DNA from 3 places in the Cellvibrio sp. GW822-FHT04B05 genome. Region 2 is predicted to be linked to each of the others. Evidence: predicted binding sites of a transcription regulator. Region 2 holds the regulator's gene; each other region holds the start of a gene.
The links. The regulator sigma-54, encoded in region 2, starts transcription at its own class of promoters, with help from an activator protein. The targets are predictions, from matches to a motif close to TGGCACANNNNTTGCNNT.
Positions count from the first base shown of each region.

Region 1: flgA (flagellar basal body P-ring formation chaperone FlgA) is a predicted target of sigma-54. The motif match lies at 2,506-2,523, and genes of this name have one in related genera.
Region 3: AC1RJL_RS17205 (flagellar hook-length control protein FliK) is a predicted target of sigma-54. The motif match lies at 4,825-4,842, and genes of this name have one in related genera.

Region 1 covers NZ_JBXAMU010000005.1:103,087-109,963, reverse strand. Annotated here, with positions in the region: gene flgB (flagellar basal body rod protein FlgB) at 1-212, opposite strand, end outside; gene AC1RJL_RS16290 (CheR family methyltransferase) at 533-1,408, opposite strand; gene AC1RJL_RS16285 (chemotaxis protein CheV) at 1,463-2,419, opposite strand; gene flgA (flagellar basal body P-ring formation chaperone FlgA) at 2,624-3,421, shown strand; gene flgM (flagellar biosynthesis anti-sigma factor FlgM) at 3,644-3,964, shown strand; gene AC1RJL_RS16270 (flagella synthesis protein FlgN) at 4,056-4,532, shown strand; gene AC1RJL_RS16265 (DUF1592 domain-containing protein) at 4,941-6,877, shown strand, end outside.
Region 2 covers NZ_JBXAMU010000001.1:551,886-558,762, forward strand. Annotated here, with positions in the region: gene AC1RJL_RS02190 (acyltransferase family protein) at 1-99, opposite strand, end outside; gene yjgA (ribosome biogenesis factor YjgA) at 309-827, opposite strand; gene AC1RJL_RS02200 (HPr family phosphocarrier protein) at 1,018-1,290, opposite strand; gene rapZ (RNase adapter RapZ) at 1,294-2,163, opposite strand; gene ptsN (PTS IIA-like nitrogen regulatory protein PtsN) at 2,175-2,627, opposite strand; gene hpf (ribosome hibernation-promoting factor, HPF/YfiA family) at 2,724-3,014, opposite strand; gene AC1RJL_RS02220 (RNA polymerase factor sigma-54) at 3,159-4,814, opposite strand; gene lptB (LPS export ABC transporter ATP-binding protein) at 5,019-5,744, opposite strand; gene lptA (lipopolysaccharide transport periplasmic protein LptA) at 5,751-6,380, opposite strand; gene lptC (LPS export ABC transporter periplasmic protein LptC) at 6,367-6,877, opposite strand, start outside.
Region 3 covers NZ_JBXAMU010000005.1:330,940-337,816, reverse strand. Annotated here, with positions in the region: gene AC1RJL_RS17235 (flagellar assembly protein FliH) at 1-252, shown strand, start outside; gene fliI (flagellar protein export ATPase FliI) at 255-1,640, shown strand; gene fliJ (flagellar export protein FliJ) at 1,680-2,135, shown strand; gene AC1RJL_RS17220 (STAS domain-containing protein) at 2,324-2,629, shown strand; gene AC1RJL_RS17215 (ATP-binding SpoIIE family protein phosphatase) at 2,679-4,388, shown strand; gene AC1RJL_RS17210 (Hpt domain-containing protein) at 4,416-4,760, shown strand; gene AC1RJL_RS17205 (flagellar hook-length control protein FliK) at 4,914-6,353, shown strand; gene AC1RJL_RS17200 (flagellar basal body-associated FliL family protein) at 6,564-6,877, shown strand, end outside.

The sequences.
Region 1 (6,877 bases), on a different contig from region 2:
CCATCAATATGGCGAGACTGTGTAGTGGACAAGCCAAAACCGCTGGAGCCGTTCATTTTCTGGCTCAAGGCTTGCTTGAAATCCAGGTCTTTCGCTTTATAGTTCGGCGTATCGATGTTGGCCAGGTTGTTCGCAAGGACACTGGCACGCTCGGAGCGAAAGTGCAGCGCCGATTCGTGGATACCGAGAGCTTTTTCGAAAGAGATAGACATTTCAGTTCGCCTTGTATTCATCAGGGGTGGCAACCGGAAGGGTCTGCTACCTTTTGTTACTGATAACAAAGCAACGGCTGTGCCAACGCCCAACATAAACCACAACCTATTGTTTTTAAAGGATAAAAACAATAATAACGAAGGCCAATAGAAAAGCGGCAAACAACAAGCGGCAAAGGCTTTCCGCCTGTAAGTACAGGAAAATCACCTGAGCGGCAAAGGGGAATTGCGGTAAATACGCGCGCAAGAAGAAAAGCCGGATGTTGAGTCCGGCTCTCGATAAAAGCGTATCGCCTGATGGATTGGGTCTAGAAAAGGCGTCAAATTGCCCGATAGAGAATGCCCGGTTCGCATCGAACCATTTCAAACAAATCAGCAGCGCCCGCCAATCCTTCTGATGATCCCAGGAAGAGAATGCCTTGCGGTTTCAGGGAAGCATGGATTTTTTGCAGGATCTGCCGTTTTAGCTCGGCATTGAAGTAAATCAGTACATTGCGGCAAAAGACGATATCGAATTTGCCCAAAGCGGCGTAAGAATCCATCAAGTTGAGCGAGCGAAAATCGATACGTTCTTTCGCAACGCTTTTAACACGCCAGATTGCCGGTTCAGGATTATCAAAATAGCGCTCTAACCGTTCGGCGGATAAGCCACGCAATACCGACAGCTTGTCATACTCACCGCGCTTGGCTTGCTCCAACACAGTCGATGACAAGTCAGTCGCCACAATCTGCACTTGTCGCGCTAAATTGCCCATCGCCTGGCGCTTGTATTCTTCCACCACCATGCTGATGGAATACGGCTCCTGTCCCGAAGAACAGGCCGCCGACCAGATACGCACTGGCCCAAACATCCGGTTATTGCCTGCCATTAACTGCGGCAACAGCGTATTTTTAAGGTGATCGTAAGGATAATTATCGCGAAACCAGAAGGTTTCATTGGTAGTCATCGAATCCACAACCTGATCTTTCAGCTTACGGTTGACTCCCAGCTTTAATACTCGCACCAGTTCACCGAACGAGGCGATATTGTTCTCCTCCAGAATGCGGCGAATGCGGTTAGTCACTAGATATTGTTTGTTATCGCCCAGCGAAATGCCGCAGGCGTCTTCGAGGAATTGGCGAAATTGATCAAACTCGGTCTGGTCGATGCTGTCGCGACCCGACGGTTTGGCAAAGGACGACTCTTTATTAATCATAAATTTCCAATGTAAAACAATTGCCGCGCGTCAATTCACCACAGCAATACAGGATCACGCTTCTTCTGGCGGTAACAAGCTTTCACCGGTAATCGCCAACACACGGTCATTCACACGTTTTGCCAGTTCATCCGGATGGAATTTCGCCAGGAAGTCGTCCGCTCCCACCTTGCGCACCATGGCCTCATTAAAAACGCCACTGAGCGAGGTGTGGAGGACAATATGCAGTTTTTTCAGGTCAGGATGATTACGCACTTCTGCGGTAAAGGTGTAGCCATCCATCTCCGGCATTTCGATGTCGCAGATAATCATAATCAGTTCAGAATACGGGTCCTTGCCTTCTTTCAAGATGTCCTGCAGATACCTGAAGCCCTCTGCCCCGTCCTTCTTGAGTGTGGTTTTGATTCCCATGCTCTCAACCACACGCTGAATTTGCTTACGTGCAATAGTCGAGTCATCAATAATCAGTACGTGTTTTTGCACCACGCGATCGGCAATGCCATCCTCAATCACACCGGCGCTCACGTCTTCACGCGCAGGCGACACTTCCGCGAGGATTTTCTCAACATCGATAATCTCAACCAACTGGCCGTCCACCTGGGTAACGGCGGTCAGGTAATGCTCTCTACCTGCTCCCTTGGGCGGTGGATGGATATCGCCCCAGTTCATATTGACAATGCGCTCAACCGAACGGACCAGGAAACCTTGGGCAGTGCGATTGTATTCAGTGATGATCACGAAGCAACTTTCAATATCCGGTAACTCGCGGCGGCCAATGGCCAGGTTCATATCCATGATCGGCAAAGTGCCGCCGCGGATATGGGCAACACCCCGTACCACTGAGCTACGGCCGGGGATCGCGTTTAGCTGCGGGCACTGCAATACCTCTTTCACTTTAAAGACGTTGATGCCATACAGCTGTTGACCGCCGAGCCGAAACAACAGGAGCTCAAGACGGTTCTGCCCAACCAGCTGTGTGCGCTGATTGACACTATCCATTACACCAGCCATGTAATTACCTCATTTATTCTCAACATTAGGGCCACATTAATCTCAACAATAGGACCAAGGCTATCGATGATTCGATTACCACCATACGGCACAGTATTTGCTTTGATGCTAACTAAAGCAGCTTAGCGGCAAAAAACTGCCAGACTTTAGTCATTCATGATCCAGACCGGCACTCAGTTCTTACCCTTGAGGATAGGACAAAATATGGAACTTCCTAGTTTTTATAGCACTTTCTTGCGGAAATTTTTGCGCCACAGCAAAAGCGGGAAAGCTATAGCTGAACAGCAACTAGCCCCTGTTAAAGCGGCAATCCCTGGTCAAACGGGATTGGTTTTCCTATTGTGTGGGCTCGCCCCTTTAGCCTCGGCCCAGATTTATCCGTCAAACCAGCTAAAACAAGATATCGCCAGTTTTTTGGCGACTGAGTACAAACAGGTTGACCACCAACGCATCGATATCAGCGTCGGTAACCTGGATAATCGCCTTCGTCTTGCCACCTGTGATCACGCGCCGGTTTTCACCAGCCAGGATCCAACAGGCTTCGGCGGCAATATCAGCGTCAAGGCCCAATGTAGCGGTAGCCAGCCTTGGGCAGTACACGTTCCGGCGCAAGTGACTATTTATCGGGAAATTCCCGTCGCCATTCGCGACATCGCACGTGGTGAAGTGATTAGCCAGGCACAGATGACCGTCAGCCTTGTAAACATCAGCAGTATTCGCCAGGAGTTTTTACCCGAAGCGCGTGCCATTTTCGGCAAAGAGGCCAAGCGTAATATCAGCAAAGGCGAACCGTTTAAAACCGCCATGTTAGATGCTCCCACCGTCGTTAAACGCGGTGAAATCGTAATGCTGGAATCCCTTGCGGGCAGTATTAAAGTGAGCAGCGCAGGCACGGCAATGGTGGATGGTCGGGTCGGCCAGAAGATTCGCGTACGCAATAATTCGTCCGAACGGATCATCAGCGGGATTGTTGTGAGCCAGGGCGTAGTACAAACCTTGTGATAGAGGAAAGTTTTTTTAAATTATTGCTAAAGTTAAGCGGCCGCCGGCCGATAAGACTGCCAGGGACTCTTTTTATCAAGCACGTTTTAACTGGTTATCAAACGTGTTGTTAAATTGGTTTTAGGAAGAGGCTCTATTGTCACGCCATAGCAACCGCGACATCTTTAGTAAAGTTAATCGCCGAATGAGGTCAATCGCCACTGAGGCAAATAGGGGAAAAACATGAACTTCAACACCAACAATACATTGGACTCTGTCAGCGCTAAAGGTGCTCGCACCAAGCCTGCCGTACCTAATGCACCAGAAGCAAAAGCACCAGCCGCTCCTGATGCCGCACCCGTCAGCAAAGGCGCTAGCGATCAAGTGGTATTGAGCCAGGAGGCCCAAACCTTGGGGCGCTTGCAAGCCAAAATCAATACTTCACCCGATGTTGATCTGGAAAAAGTAGCGGAAATCAAACGCGCAATCGCTGAAGGCCGCTTTGAGATTAACCCCGAGCGTATTGCCGAAAATATGCTCAACCAGAATGAACTTCTGGGCTAGAAATCGCTTTCAGGATTAACGCAGCCCTCCCCCGGGGTTTTGTTGGTTCGCCACCCGTTTTAGTTGTACCACCCAAAATGAAGAGGTTGCTATGTCTCTCGATATTAGTTCGCTGCGCGACATGATTACGCAGGATTCCGCTGCACTTGCCCAACTTAAACAGCTCCTCACCTATGAGCGAGAGCAATTGGAGCAGCGCAAACAAGATGAACTCTCCAGGATCGTGGAAAAAAAATCAGTGCTTGTTGACCAATTGAATGTCAGCGCCAAGCAACGCCAACATATCCTTACCACTCTTGGTCTACCCGCCAACGCGGCAGGTTGGGATATATTTTTACAGCGCAACACTGCTACCCTGCCCCTGCGTGACGAATGGAAGCAGTTGGTCGGCGAATTTGAAGAATGCCAGAAGATGAACGATATCAATGGCAAAATGATCGCCCGCTCACAACAAACATTAAACCATCTACTTGGCTTATTGCGTGGCAAAGTTGCCGCCCCATCGCTCTACACTGCAAACGGCACCAAGGCCCAACAGACATCGTCTTACACCGTCGCTAAAGCGTAATACTGCAAATCCAATCAAAAGGGCGCGACCGCAAAGTTGCGCCCTTTTTTATTCTTGCCAATTCCATTACGCCCGCACTTGGTTCAATACCACCATTCATGCACCCCACCTGTGCAAGATTTCATGTATTTTGATGTAAAGCTGTTTTCTTGGGCAGCAAATAATAATTCATATCCATTTGATTTATAAAAACTAAATAAAAATTAACAATAATAATTGACCATATGGTCATGTAATTGGACTGGGTTTTGCTATTCACTAGCCTGTGCGCTTGTCGCTCCAAATTACATTAGCTTCGGCCAACTTATATCGAAGCACTCAACCACGTTAGCCAAAAACAATATGAAACCGAGCCAGATTCACCCAACGCGTGCCCTGCTGTTTTCACTTGCCTGCATGATGGGGAGCATGACATTAGCCAATCCCTCGAGTAAAGCAGAAGAGTTCCTCGAAAAACATTGCGCCCGCTGCCACAACGACGAACGCATGGCGGGCAATTGGACCCTGTCTGATGTCAGCATGGACGATGTTGCCCAAGGAATGAATTTAACTGATTGGGAAAGCGTGCTGCGCGTGACACAGCGCGGCGAAATGCCACCAACAAGTCGGCCGCAGCCCAGCCATGAAGAATTGACTGGTTTTATCGATTGGCTGCAAGGCTCGCTTGATCAATATGCCGTTGCCAATCCTAATCCTGGCCGCGCCACTTTGCGCCGGTTGAATCGCAACGAATACAGCAACGCGGTGCGCGACTTGCTGGATATGAATCTCGATCTCAGTGATGCGCTACCTGCCGATGATTCGGGCTACGGTTTCGACAATATCGCCGATGTACTTTCAGTATCCCCGGTGTTGATGGACCGCTATCTTGCGGTCGCCGGCAAAGTGAGCCGCCTCGCTGTGGGGTTGGGTTCCGATCAACCTTACACCACCACTTATCCGCTCCCCAAAGACGGCTCCATACTCAACCAGGGCGTGCCCTCTTACGACGAACGCATGAGCAATAATTTGCCGCTGGATTCCCGTGGTGGCGGTGTATTCAATTACTATGCGCCGCACGATGGTGTGTACGAAATCAGCGGTTACCTCAACTCCAACACCAACAATGAAGTTGATCGCCTCGAAGAAAATCGTGTAAGCCTGCGCGTGCCGCTCACTGCCGGTTCCCACGCAATCGGCCTGTCCTTCCGCAAAGAGCTTGCGTTGGATGAGCGCGTGCAAATCCTGCGCAATACCACCGAGGAGGTGCCACTACCCACCGCGCCGCCAACATCACTGACATTGGATTTTGTGGTAGATGGCGCGCGCGTTGGCAATGCGCAAGTGCCTTCCTATTTCATGTCACCGCGCTATGCGCAGCAAAATTTTCCGCGCGATGTATTGGAGATTAATGTCGCCGGTCCTTACGACGTAACCGGCCCCGGCGATACTGCGAGCCGCAAAAAAATCTTTAGTTGTACCCCCGGATTCTGGCCATTCAATGAAAAATATTGTGCGGAAAAAATTATCAGCTCGCTCGCGCGACAAGCCTATCGTCGCCCGGTAAACGAGAGCGATATTACCCGCTTGATGAAAGTGTATAACCAGACAAAAGACGCCGCAGGTTTTGCGCAAGGCATAGCCGCTGCAGTGCAGGCAATTTTGGTTTCGCCGAGCTTTTTATTTTTGTACGAGAGCGACCCGCAAGATGCCGCGCCCGGTTTTGTACATCGCATTAGCGACCTGGAATACGCCTCCCGTCTCGCACTCTTTTTATGGAGCAGCTTGCCGGATGAAGAATTGTTGCAGCTGGCCGAAGATGAAAAATTACGCAAGCCGGATGTGTTACACCAGCAAGTTGCGCGCATGCTGGCTGATGACCGCGCGCTTGCGCTCGAACAAAACTTTGCCGGTCAATGGCTGTACTTGCGCAACCTGGAATTCCATCGCCCTGACGTAAAAGAATTTCCCGAATTCGATGTGCCTTTGCGCGATGCAATGAAGCGCGAAAGTGAATTGTTTTTTTCATCGATTGTGCGCAACAACGCCAGCATCCTCGACTTTATCAAAAGCGATTACACCTTCCTGAACGAACGCTTGGCCGAACATTACGGCATCACCGGCATAACCGGCCCGGAGTTGCGTCGCGTTGCGCTCGCGCCCGATTCCATGCGCGGTGGCTTGCTCGGCCAAGCCAGTGTCCTCACCGTCACCTCCTATGCCAACCATACCTCGGTCGTTCGCCGCGGCCAGTGGGTACTTGCCAATTTATTAGCTGCGCCTCCACCGCCAGCGCCGCCGGATGTCCCTGCACTGAAAGCGCAATCCTCTAACGGAAAAGTGTTGAACGCGCGCGAACAATTGGC
Region 2 (6,877 bases):
ATCCAACACTGATCCGACAAAGGTGTAGTGAAATAGCACTACCAGAACTGCTGAAACAAGGCGCAGTAAATCTATTTCGTAAAACCGATTGTTATTCATCAATTATGCCCGCAGAAACAAGAATGCCGCAGTGTAATTGAGCGCCAATTATAAGCTCCAGTTAATATCTGTTAACTGCTGGTAAAGCATTGTTGGCAGTAATTTGTATGCTCAAGATGAAGATGTTCTGCCCTAAAATAAGTATTTCGACCTAAATTAAGTCGAAAAAAAGCCGCTGAAATCAGCGGCTTTTTTATCCCTGCAATTTTTTAATCTTGCAGTTCGAGTTGTTCACGAATAAACGCAAACAATTTGCGTGCGCTTGCGGGTGGCTTGTTTTCTTCGCGCTCTTTTTGCGCACTGCGGACTAATTGACGCAGGTGCTGCACATCAATGCCGGGGCAAGAAGTTACCAGCGTTTGGAATATTTGCTTGTCACCTTCAATCAACAGATCGCGGTAGCGCTCGATTTGATGCTGGCGATGGATGTACAGATCGCTGCGGTTTTGCATTTTATCAACCGCTGCCTTGATTTCCTCATGATTGCCTTCACGCATCAACCGGCCGATGTATTGCACTTGGCGGCGGCGGGCTTCTTTGGGCGGTAATTTGCGCGCGATATAAATAGCGTCGAGCATGGTATCGCTCAGCGGAATGCTGGCGAGCTGTTTTTCATTCATATCAATCAGGCTTTCACCCAGCGCTTGTAAAGCGTGCATATCGCGTTTTACCTGCGATTTGCTCAGGATGTAATCATCGGGATTGATGTCGTCGTAGTTGTAGGCCATAAAAATTACTGTACCTGGCGCGCGCAGGGCGCAATTGGATATAACAGCTGGCGCTTGGACACCAAGGCTGGGATGCCGTGGATGGTCGCTGAGCCGGAAAAGGTCGCGCAGCTTAGTGCAGAAAAGCAACAACAACAACCGCTTTTACCATTAACCGGGTGCGCAGGTTACTGTTATAACGATAGTTCGTTTATTCGCCTTCTTCAAAGCGATCGGCAATCAGCGCACGTATGGCGCAAATTGCAGCGTCGGCATCATCACCTTCGGCGCTGACCTCCAGGGTTGTGCCACAGCTGGCGGCAAGCAGCATTAATGACATAACGCTCTTGGCATCGGCCCAGCTACCTTCGCCCACGCGAGCGGATACTTTTGCCTCAAACCGGTTGGCAAGGGTGGCCAGTTTGGCGGCAGCGCGTGCGTGCAAGCCGCGTTTGTTGATGATATCGAGAGTTTCAGTCTGCATAATCTAGTGTTTTTTGTGCTTGTTAATATCGCGATGGCGAACCTGGACATCGCTAAAACTGTGGTCGAAATGTTTTTGTAACCGCTCCGATAGATACACAGAGCGGTGTTGGCCCCCGGTACAGCCAATCGCGATGGTAATGTAGCTGCGGTTATTGGCTTGGTAACGCGGCAACCAGCGAGTGAGGTAATGCTCGATGTCGTCGTACATTTCCTTCACTGTCACCTGCTCTTCCAGGAAGTCGATAACCTCCTGGTCTTTGCCAGTTTGCGGCCGCAGGTTGGGTTTCCAATGCGGATTGGGCAGGCAACGCGCATCGAATACCAGATCGGCATTCACGGGAACTCCGTGTTTAAATCCGAAAGATTCAAACAGGATTGCCATAGTCGATTCGCTGCGGCCAACTACTCGTTCTTTCACCAGGTCGCGCAACTCGTGCAGGTTCAAATGACTGGTATCAATCACTTGATCTGCACTGTCGCGAATAGGCTCTAGTAGAGTTTGTTCAGCAGCAATCGCCTCTTCTAAACTGGTGTGTTTATCTGACAGCGGATGCTTGCGTCGGGTTTCACTAAAACGCTGAATAAGTACGGCGGGTTGTGAATCCAGAAACAGTGTCTGGAATGGCAGGTGCGCTTCTTTAAGGGTACTGATCATTTGTGGGAAGATTGACAAATCTTGCCATGCATTGCGCACATCAATACCAATCGCAAAGCGATGTTGGTCATCTTTATGAATCTGGATCTGGGCCACCAGTGCGGGCAATAGGCTGACAGGCAGGTTATCGATACAGTTAAACCCCACATCCTCAAGGACATGCAGTGCTGTACTTTTACCTGAGCCGGAAAGGCCGCTGACAATCACCAGATGCATAATTGGTCCTGTTAAGGAGCGGCGAGTGCCGCTTGGTAGAGCGCTTCATTGCTTTTGGCGGCGCGCAGGGTTTGGCGATAATCGGCATTATTCAAAGCTGCGGCAAGTGCCGCGAGGGTTTGCAAATGTTCGCTATGGGCATCTTCCGGCACTAACATGGCAAACAATATATCGACGGGTTGTGAGTCGATTGCATCAAAATCAATCGGGTCTATCAACGTGATCAGCGCCCCGACGGTGCCGTTGCAATGTTCAGCGCGGCAGTGGGGAATGGCGATACCGTGGCCAATGCCGGTCGAGCCCAGACGTTCGCGGCCAATCAGGCGGCGAAATAAATCATCGGCATCAATTTCGGGAATGTCCTGCGCAATGGTGTTGGCTAGCAACTCCAGCGCGCGTTTTTTACTGCCGCCTTCGACACCGCAGAGGGTTCGGCGAGGGGTGATCAGATTTTGAATTTGCATGACTGGGTGATGCCGGGCATCTCTCGCTGGATAATGTGGTCATCGCTTATGGCGATGACAGCACAGGTTCAGTTAACAGGTTGGTGCATGCGCCGATTAGCGATGGCTGCGCATTTTTTCTTTGTGTTTAATTAATTGGCGATCAAGCTTATCGGTCAGTAAATCGATTGCGGCGTAAAGATCGTCATGGGACGCGTCGGCATGTACATCTTTGCCGCTTACGTGAATGGTGGCTTCTGCCTTTTGAATAAGTTTGTCGACTGAGAGGATAACGTGTGTGCTGGTGATGCGATCGTGATGATGGGTCAGGCGCTCCAGTTTACTGGTGACATACTCTTTCATTGAATCGGTAACTTCTACATGGCGACCGCTGATATTTATTTGCATAGATACTTCCTCTCGCTAGAAATAAAACAGTTGCAACCTGCACAACCTCTATTACATCTGTGAATTTATGATCCGAACTTTATTCAATATTCAACATTCAACTACATTCGAAAAACCGTCGCACTACAAGTGACCAGTAATGTATTAAATAGTTTTACGCTCGTTCGACGGTGGAATATTGAGGGACTCGCGATATTTCGCAATGGTACGGCGCGCCACTTGAATACCTTGCTCGGCGAGCAGATCGGTAATTTTGCTGTCGCTCAAAGGTTTTTTGGGGTTTTCTGCGCTCACCAATTTTTTAATAATCGCGCGAATCGCAGTTGATGAGCATTCGCCGCCACTATCAGTACTTACGTGGCTGGAGAAGAAATATTTCAGCTCAAAAATCCCTTGCGGTGTATGCATATATTTCTGCGTGGTGACACGCGAAATAGTAGACTCATGCATTTCTACAATTTCAGCAATATCGTGTAGCACCAATGGCTTCATTGCTTCAGGACCGTAGTCCAGGAAGCCGCGTTGTTTTTCCACAATACAACTCGCTACTTTCAGCAAGGTTTCATTGCGGCTCTGCAAGCTCTTCAGGAACCAGCGTGCTTCTTGCAGGTTATCTTTGAGGAAGGTGTTGTCAGTGCTGGAATCGGCGCGCTTCACCATAGAAGCATAGTCCGAATTAATCCGCAGGCGTGGTGCAATATCCGGATTTAGTTCAACTATCCAGCGGCCATCACGTTTTTCAACAAACACGTCGGGAATAACATATTCCGTGTCGCCGCTCGCAATCATATCGCCCGGGCGCGGATTCAAGCTTTGGATTAGCGCTACAGCGATGCTGAGTTCTGCTTCCTTGAGTTTGGTGCGGCGCATTAACTGGCGATAATCGCGGCTGCCGAGTATTGGTAAATATTGCCTGGCGATTAACTTGGCTGAATCCAGGAATGGCGTTTTAGGATCGAGTTGTTGCAGTTGCACCAGCAGGCATTCGGAGAGATTTTGGCTGCACACGCCGCAGGGGTCGAATTGTTGCAGGCGGTGTTGTACCGCTTCGACTTCATCGAGTTCAAGCTCTTCGAAATCGCCGCGCATACCTTCAAAAATTTCTTCGACGGTGATGGATAGCATGCCACTGGGTTCTACCGCATCGATAATGGCCATCGCCAATACGCGGTCGCGATCCGACATAGGTGTCAGGTTCAGTTGCCACATCAAATGATCGTAGAGTGAGTCAGTAGCCGCGCGACGGCTTTCGAAGTCATTGTCTTCGTTGTCGTAATTGCTTGAGCTGCTGCTGGATGAGGATTGGTAAACGTCATCCCAACTGGTGTCTACCGGCAAATCGCTGGGGATTGATTCATTCCATTCGCCATTGTCAGTGCTAAAACTATCTCCGTCGCCATAGACATCGGAATCGCCGAAGGATTCGCTTTCACCAAAGCTTTCGCCCTCGCCAAAACTTTCACCTTCCGAATAGCTATTGCTCTCGGCGTAATTATTATCGGCGGTGGCGGAGTAACTTTCGCTGGCAGTGAAATCAGTGCCATTATCGGCGCCGGCTTCGGCAGCAATTTCCAGTTGACGGGTGTAATCCGCTTTATCTAACTCACTGCCTTCATATTCGTTGGCGGCGCTGGGCGAATCAAAAGCTTCTTCGATCTCCAACATTGGATTGGACTCGAGTGCTTCCTGGATTTCTTGTTGCAAGTCTAACGTCGATAATTGCAGCAAGCGGATCGCCTGCTGCAATTGCGGAGTCATGGTCAGCTGTTGGCCGAGTTTAAGCTGGAGAGATTGCTTCATTATGTGAACGACAAACCCTTATAACGCAGGATGGAAAACATCAGTTATGTGGAGTTTAGTCAGGGTTGGCCGCGCAAGCAATAAGCTTAAGCAAGCTTTATGCCTAATGGGCAAAGATTGTTACTTGTCAAGTCGTTTATGTGGGGTCTATTGTGCTGGTGACGGGCGGTCGGTAACACTTAAGGCGACTAGTTAAAGAGGTGTTTACAAGCGGAAATTTTCACCCAGATAGACTTGGCGCACTTTGCTGTTGCTTAGCACTGTCTCGGCATCGCCTTCGGCAATGATATGGCCTTCACTGACAATATAAGCGGTTTCGCAAATATCCAGCGTCTCACGCACATTGTGATCGGTGATAAGCACACCGATACCGCGATCTTTCAGATGGCGGACAATCTCCTTGATGTCATTCACCGAAATAGGGTCAACACCGGCAAAGGGTTCATCGAGCAGGATGAACTTGGGGTCGGTCGCCAATGCGCGGGCAATTTCTACCCGGCGGCGTTCACCACCGGACAGCGCCATACCCAAGCTGTCGCGGATATGGGTGATGTGAAATTCATTCAACAACGATTCAAGCTTTTGCTGGCGCTGTTGACGGTCGAGATCATGACGTGTTTCAAGGATCGCCATAATATTATCGGCGACCGTCAGCTTGCGGAAAATCGATGCTTCTTGCGGCAAATAACCAATACCGGCGCGGGCGCGGCCGTGAATCGGTAGCTGGGTAATATCGCGGTCATCGATCAACACGGTGCCATTATCAGCGGGAACCAGGCCGGCAATCATATAAAAACAGGTGGTTTTACCGGCGCCGTTGGGGCCGAGCAAGCCGACGATGCGGCCGCTTTCCACGGTGATCGAAACATCAATTACAACCTGGCGTTTTTTGTAACTTTTGGCGAGATGGCGCGCGTGCAAGCTGGGCATAAGGTATCAGTCTGATGATGCGGTTGATGAGGCGGCGGACGAACTGGCTGATGCCGGGCTTTGGGACTGGCTTGGCGAAATAATCTTGATGTCGTCACCGGCTTTGCCACCTTTGGGTGGAATTACGATTTCAATGCGCTGGCCACCACCACTGGCGGTATTATTGCCGGCGGCCTTCATTACTTCTTTAACCAGATCGTAGTCGATATGCGGGCCGCTCATGACGGCGCCATTCTGTTCAACGGACGCATTTTCGACCAACAATAAATGCTCGTTGTTCGGCGTGTAAGTAATTTGCTTGGCTGCTGCAGTCACCACACCTTGATCTTTTTCCGGTTGTTGCTGGAAACGGGCGGGGCTTCCGGTGGCAATCATTTTCTCGACGCTGCTGTCGGAGTTGGTATGAATCACGATGGAGTCCGCCGAAATCACCAGCGACCCCTGGGTAATTTTTACCGATCCGGTATAAGTGGCCACGCCGTTTTTCTGGTCGACTGTCAAGTTGTCGGCTGAGCCGCGAATAGTTTCATTTTTGTCAGTGGGCAAGGCATAGGTAGCGACGCTGTAACTGGCGATGAGTGCGGTTAGCGCGAGCGCGACTGGCGATAATGTAAAACGGAATTTAGCGGGGATCATAAACAGCCTTAACCTGGGACTTTAACTGAAGCCGACTCTGCGCCAGGTCGGCATCCATACCTTTTGCATCTATCTGACCTTTAGCGCTGCGCATCTTAACAGCTTTGTCAGTTTCCGCGAATTGTTCACGGGGGCGCACATGCAGTTCGCTGGTGGTAATTTGGATCAAGCCCTGGGACGGAGTCTGTTGTTGGATAAGAACATTTTCGAGCAGGCGAATCAATTGACCGTTGCCCTCACTGCGTCCGATAGTGGCAGTTACTAACCAGGGCGCATTGGAATCGGCATCATGGAAAGCCATATTAGGCTGCTCGATCAAGGTGTAATCAGTGTCTGACGGCACATCCGGATTCATTTGGTAATGGGTGACTTGGGGAGTCGTCAACTGGTAATGCAATTTACCTTGCACATCAAATTCGCGCGTCTCCACTTCCTTCATATAAATCTGCGGGAAGCCGCTGGGCTCATATTCATAACCAACCACATCTACTTTCTGG
Region 3 (6,877 bases), on a different contig from region 2:
CAGCAATTGGGTTGGACTTTTTTTGGCAGCAGCGAATTGTTACCCGGTGGCTGCCGCATCGAAACGCCAGAAAGTCGCGTCGATTTTTCTGTATCCACCCGTTTGCAAACCGTGCTGGAACAATTTATTTCCAAGCAGTTGGCCGGTGGTGACGATGATCAATCGGATGAAGATTCTTTTTCCCCGGCAGACGAATATGGTCACGCTGATTCCGATAATAAAAAACGCTCTGATGAAAATAGTGGAGCCTGATGATGTCAGAACGAAAATCCATCAGTGCACGCTTACGCCGTTACGCTCCGCGCAAACTGGTGGTTGTCGATCCGCAAGCAGAAGGGCGAATTACCCGGTCAGTCGGTTTGACGCTGGAAGCGGTTGGCTTAAATGTTTCTGTCGGTCGTCAGTGCGAAATTATCAATAGTGACAATCGTCGCATTGAAGCTGAAGTCGTCGGTTTTGCGGGCGATAAAGTTTTTCTCATGCCGATCAAACAAGTAGAGGGCCTGCAACCTGGTGCCCGCGTAGTGCCTGTTTCGTCCCAGATGGGAATGCGTGTTGGGCCGCAATTATTAGGTCGAGTAGTGAATGGCATTGGTCAACCACTGGACGGTAAAGGTCCACTTATCGGCGATGAATTCCTCGATTTTCATCCGAGCGCAATCAATCCGTTGCAGCGTCATCCGATTAGCGAACCGCTGGATGTCGGCGTGCGCGCAATCAATGCGTTAATCACCGTCGGGCGCGGCCAACGTTTGGGTTTGATGGCGGGCTCCGGAGTGGGTAAAAGTGTGTTGATGGGCATGATGACCCGCTTTACCACTGCCGATGTTGTAGTTGTCGGTCTGATCGGCGAGCGCGGCCGTGAAGTAAAAGAATTCATCGATCATATTTTGGGCGAAGAAGGGCTGCGCCGCGCCGTAGTTGTGGCATCGCCAGCGGATGATGCCCCTTTGATGCGTCTGCGCGCATCCCAGCTTTCCAGTCGTATCGCGGAGTATTACCGCGACCAGGGACTCAATGTTCTCTTACTAATGGATTCGATCACCCGTTTTGCCCAGGCGCAACGTGAAATAGCGCTGGCAATTGGCGAGCCGCCAGCAACCAAAGGTTATCCGCCATCGGTATTCGCTAAAATCCCGCAATTAGTGGAGCGGGCCGGTAACGCAGCTGAAGGTGGAGGATCGATTACTGCCTTTTATACTGTGCTAACCGAGGGCGACGATTTGCAAGATCCGATTGCCGACTCGGCGCGGGCAATTTTGGATGGCCATGTGGTGCTGTCGCGCCGTTTGGCGGAAGAGGGCGTTTATCCCGCCATTGATGTGGAGGCCTCAATTAGCCGCGCCATGCAAAACATCGTCGATGATGAGCATTTGAAAATGATGCAGCGCTTCAAGCAATTGCTGGCGCGGTATCAACAGAACCGCGATTTGATCGCTATTGGTGCCTACACACCCGGAGCCGATCCTGATACTGATATGGCAATCGAACGTTTTCCCCATTTGCGGGCATTTATCCAGCAAGGTATCAAGCAGGGGGTTCATTTACCGGAGTCTATCGCTAATTTGCGCTCCCTGTTAAAACCGCCCGCCAATTCCAAAGCCAATAGTCCATTGGCTGCACAGCATCGCCAAAAGTAGGTTACTCCTTGCAATCTGTTGGTAATGTGAGACTTCCAAATGGCTGAATCCCGCGCTAAACGTATGCAAGTGGTGCTAACCCTGGCGGTACGGCAAGAGGACGATGCTGCTAAAAAAGTAGGGGAAGTACGCGATCAGGTCGCTAAAGAAGAGCGACAACTTGCCGATTTACGGGATTATGCGGCGCAATATTTGCAAGCTCAAAGTACATTGCGGGAAGGTGTCCTTGCTCATGAGCTGATTAATTACAGCAGCTTTATCAACCGTTTGAACGAGGCATGTGGCGAGCAGGAGGCGAAGGTCAAACGTTATCAGGCGACCCTGGAATCCGTGCAAAAACAATGGCGTATTCTGCATCAAAAGCGTAAATCGATTGAAGACCTGATCACACGCTTGCAACACGAAGATAACATCCTGCTCGATAAACGCTTGCAGAAGGAGCTGGATGAATTAAGCTCCCAGCAGTTCCGGCACCGGTTGGATAACGAGCACTAAATGCGCATTGAATTGGTAATAGTTAATGTAAATTGGTCATTTGGGGCGGTTTTATCGCTTACTGACCATACTTGCGCGAAGTCGCCAGCAAGTCCGAGTTTATAGGCTATCCTTAGGTTGTGCTGGCGAGGGGTATCCCTTGCGTACTTGTTTTAAGAATGTTCAGAAGTTTTTTGATGAGGTAAGACATGGCGATCACGTCAACAGTTTCCCCTGATGGCAATCAAGTCACGATTTATATACAGGGCCGCTTCGATTTCAGTTCCCATCAGGAATTTCGCGGAGCTTACGAAAAACTGCCCCAGACCCCTACGCATTACCGGGTTGATTTGCAAGGCACTTCTTATCTGGATAGTTCTGCGTTGGGAATGTTATTGCTACTGCGTGATTATGCGGGCGGTGAACAATCCAGCATCCAGATCGTGAATTGTGCCCCCGATGTTAAAAAGATTTTATTAATCTCCAATTTTGAGCAATTGTTTGACATTCAATAGGTGAAGAGCTGGTTCGGTTGCGTGTTGAGGGATGTCTGGAAGCGAATTTATGAATGATGTACGTCGTTTAAAAATTTTGGTCGCTGATGATACTGACACCGACAGGCTTATACTTGAAAGCATTGTTCGAAAAGAGGGACATCATGTCATTTGTGCTTGTAATGGGCTTGAAGCAATTGAAGTTTATTCTACTGAAAAGCCGGATATTGTACTGCTCGATGCATTAATGCCCGAACTTGATGGTTTCGGTGCAGCACGCAAAATTAAAGAACTCGCCGGCGACGAATTAGTCCCTATTATTTTTCTGACTTCGCTTTCTGATACCGAATCCCTGGTTCAGTGCCTGGATGCAGGTGGCGATGACTTCCTCTCCAAGCCTTACAACCGCATTATCCTCCAAGCCAAAATCAAATCGTTTAACCGCATGCGCGAATTGCACAGCACCATGCTTACGCAACGCAATCAAATCGTGCAATACAACAATCGTCTATTGCAAGAACAAACTGTTGCCAAACACGTATTTGATAATGTTGCGCACAGTGGTTGCTTGAACGCGAGTAATGTCCGCTACTTTCTTTCATCACTCGCGGTATTTAACGGTGATGTGCTGGTAGCGGCGATGCGGCCGAACGGCAGTATGATGGTGCTGCTAGGTGATTTTACCGGGCATGGTTTGCCCGCTGCGATTGGCGCTATGCCACTGGCATCGACCTTTTATGGCATGGTGCCAAAAGGTTTTTCCATGACGGATATTCTGCGCGAAATTAATGGCAAGCTGAAAAATATTTTGCCGGTGGGAATCTTTTGTTGCGCCGCTATGATGGATATCAATTTCCGCAAAAAGAAGTTGAAAATCTGGAATGGTGGTCTGCCCGATTGTTTTGTTTATCACAACAAAAATGGCAATGTTACCGCCGTTAAATCCACTCATTTACCGCTCGGTGTTTTATCCAATCGCGCCTTCAAAGATAACTGCGAATATTTTGAGTTGGAGCAAGAGGACAGAATTTTTGTTTGGTCCGATGGAATTCATGAAGCGCGTAATTCTAATGGCGAAATGTTTGGTGAGGAGCGCTTACAGCAAGTTTTTAGCCGCAACCGTGAGCCGGATCGCCTATTCAATGACATTATTGAAGGGGTGCAGCAGTTCGTTGGTAATGGGGAAAAGGATGATGATTTATCCTTGCTGGAAATTCGTATGGATGAACCAGTGCGCGTGAATAGTTTTTCCAAGGAGGCCAGTGATCGTTTTGGTAACTCCGAAATCGAATGGACTATGAGTTTTGAAGTAAAACCCACCAGTTTTAAGGTCTTTGACCCATTACCCATGCTGTTAAATGTGTTGATGGAAGTACCCAGTCTGCGCGCTTTCAGCAGCACGCTTTACACTATCCTTGCCGAGTTATACACCAATGCTTTGGAACACGGTGTGCTAAAACTGGATTCGGAACTCAAGCGCACACCCGATGGCTTCTCGGAATATTACGTATTACGCGAGCAGCGGATTAAAGAGGTTAGCGAGGGATTTGTCCGTATTTATATCGCCCACAAAACCAATGAGAATGGCGGTCTGTTGAAGGTGCGAATCGAAGACAGTGGCGATGGTTTTGATCATCAATCTCGCTCGACTGATAATCTGGCATCTTTTGGTTATAGCGGACGCGGTATTGCACTGGTGGAAAAACTTTGTGGTACCGTAACCTATCTCGGTTGCGGTAATATCGTTGAAGTCGCCTTTTCCTGGGTGAATGATGACTGAGTGGACGATAAGTATTTATAAATAGTGATGAGATACCAATCAATGGAACATCTGGATTACGAGACCTTAAAAACACTTAAAGACGTGATGGAAGATGATTTTGCATTGTTAATTGATACTTTCATCCAGGATTCCACCGAGCGTATTCGTATCCTGCATGAAGTTATTCAGGGCACAGATGCAGATTTGATCCGTCGCGCTGCCCATAGTTTTAAAGGAAGCAGTAGCAATATTGGTGCGCCGCAGTTATCAGCCCTATGTTCTGCAATGGAAAAAAAGGCATTGGCCGGTAATTTCGACGGCTTGGCTGATGATCTTTCCTGTGTCGAACAAGAATTTGCCCAAGTGCAGACGTTACTGCGGGCACTTTAACTCAAGTCATTTATTCGTTATCCCTTCTGGCATCTTCCAATCATTTCCAGCTCATTTCGTGAATTGGCACTTGCTTTGCAAATACTCTCCTGAACCTAAACATTGACTGATTGAGCGGCAATCCCTTGCCGTGAGTCATAGCAGGAACAGCAGATGAATAATGGTAATCTCTTAAATACGTTAATGGGTGCAGTCAGCGCAAATACAGCGGCGGTAAAAACAACCGCTGCCAACACTCGCGCAGAGACGGGTGAGAAGTTCCAGCAAGCGCTTGAGCAAGCTCGGCCAGAAGTTGCCGCTCGTAAACCAATATCCCGTAAAGAGGCGACTCCTGCAGAGCGCTCTGACGCTGCTCGTCCGGCGTCAAAAACAGCTACTCAGCGCCCATCTCAACAAGAGACCCGTGGAGCGGAAGGTGCGAAAAAGTCACCGGTTGCAGATCGAAAAGTCGCAGAGAATGCCGTTAAAAGTCATTTGTCCACACGCGATGTAAAGGCAGATAAGCTTATCGATGCGCCACAAGATGATACTCAAGCGGTTGCTGCAGCCTCTGTGACCGGAAATTGGTTATTGGTAGATCCTGCCGTTGTTATTGATAGTGAGCTATCCGAACTTCCGTTATCGCTGGATGTTTTATCCGGGTTGCCTGTGGATTCATTGTTAACATCTGATACCGGCGATAAAGACCTCACTGACGTGGAGGATGCCAGCTTATTGGCGGGAGTATTGTCGGTAGTGCCATCAGATTTACCTGAAGTCGAAAATGCCGGGTTATCTCCACTGGAGGCATCTACCCAAGCGGGACTTGCGCAAGCAATTACTGGATTATCAGTCAATGCCCAGGCAAATGATGCTCAAATATCCACGGCACAATTAATCAGTGGAAGCTTGTCGGGCAAAGCGCTTGATGGACTGTCCATTGATACGGCAGCAGATACACCTACTGGAGAAGGCGAGACCATCGTTGATATTGATGCAGGAAAAAATCCGGATTTTCTACTGTTGAACGCGAAAGCAGCGCTGGATAAGCTGACAGAGACTAATATGGCTGCCTTGGACAAATCCACCCCGGCAGCCGATCTGGCAAAGCCGGCTGCAGCTAGCGCAGCAATTGAAACTCTTACACGTTTGACCGAGGCACAGTCGCCTGCCACGCGGGCATTTGTCGTGCAAACAGGCGTTCCCGTAACTGTGGGTACTGCGCAATGGAGTCAGGCTGTTGGGGATAAAGTCCTCTGGCTTGCTGCGCAAAATGTCAGTTCCGCCGAAATACGGTTAGACCCGCCTGAACTCGGTCCTATGCAAGTGAAAGTGAGTGTCAATCAGGATCAAGCCAGCATTACCTTCACCAGTCCGCATCATGTAGTGCGTGAGGCATTGGATCAGCAATTGAGTCGCCTGCGTGAAATGTTCGCGGAGCAAGGTTTGAACCTAGCGCACGTGGATGTCTCTGACAAGTCGTTCGCTCAACAGGAACGCGAACAGGACGAAGCAAACAAAGGTCAAGCTAATTCTGGCGTGGATGATGAAGAAGTAGCGCCAGTGGCAATGACCCAGGCTATCTCTATACGCCTTGTTGATCATTACGCCTAACGCGTTTAAGTACCACAGTCACTCCCGACATTGGCGAGAACCTGATCAATTTGGTCGGGTTCTCTACGCCATTGTTTTGTATCAGATTTCTTTTCTATTTATCCCTTCTCCTCCTCGCAAACCCTTCATCCGCTGCTAAGCTTTCAAGGGCGATACTGGCATAGGTATTGCTGAAACCCATTTAGCCTCTGAAAGTGACGGAGTTTTGACATGGCGGCAGCCCCAAAAGCGAAAAATGATGCAGGCAGTCCGGATGCCGCACCTAAAAAGAAAAAGCTGTTTTTAATGATTGGCATCGCAGTAGCGCTGATTGCAGTGTCTATTGGCGGTACCGTTGTAGCATTAAAAGTGTTATCGCCGATACCGGAAGCAGGCAAAGCCGTAGAAGCGGAGGGGCATGCCAAAGAGAATCTTGCGCCCGCTATTTATTATGCAATGACGCCCAACTTTACGATTAATTTTAATGTAAATGGCCGTCAACGTTATTTGCAGGCGGCAATTACCTTGATGTATCGCGATCCGCT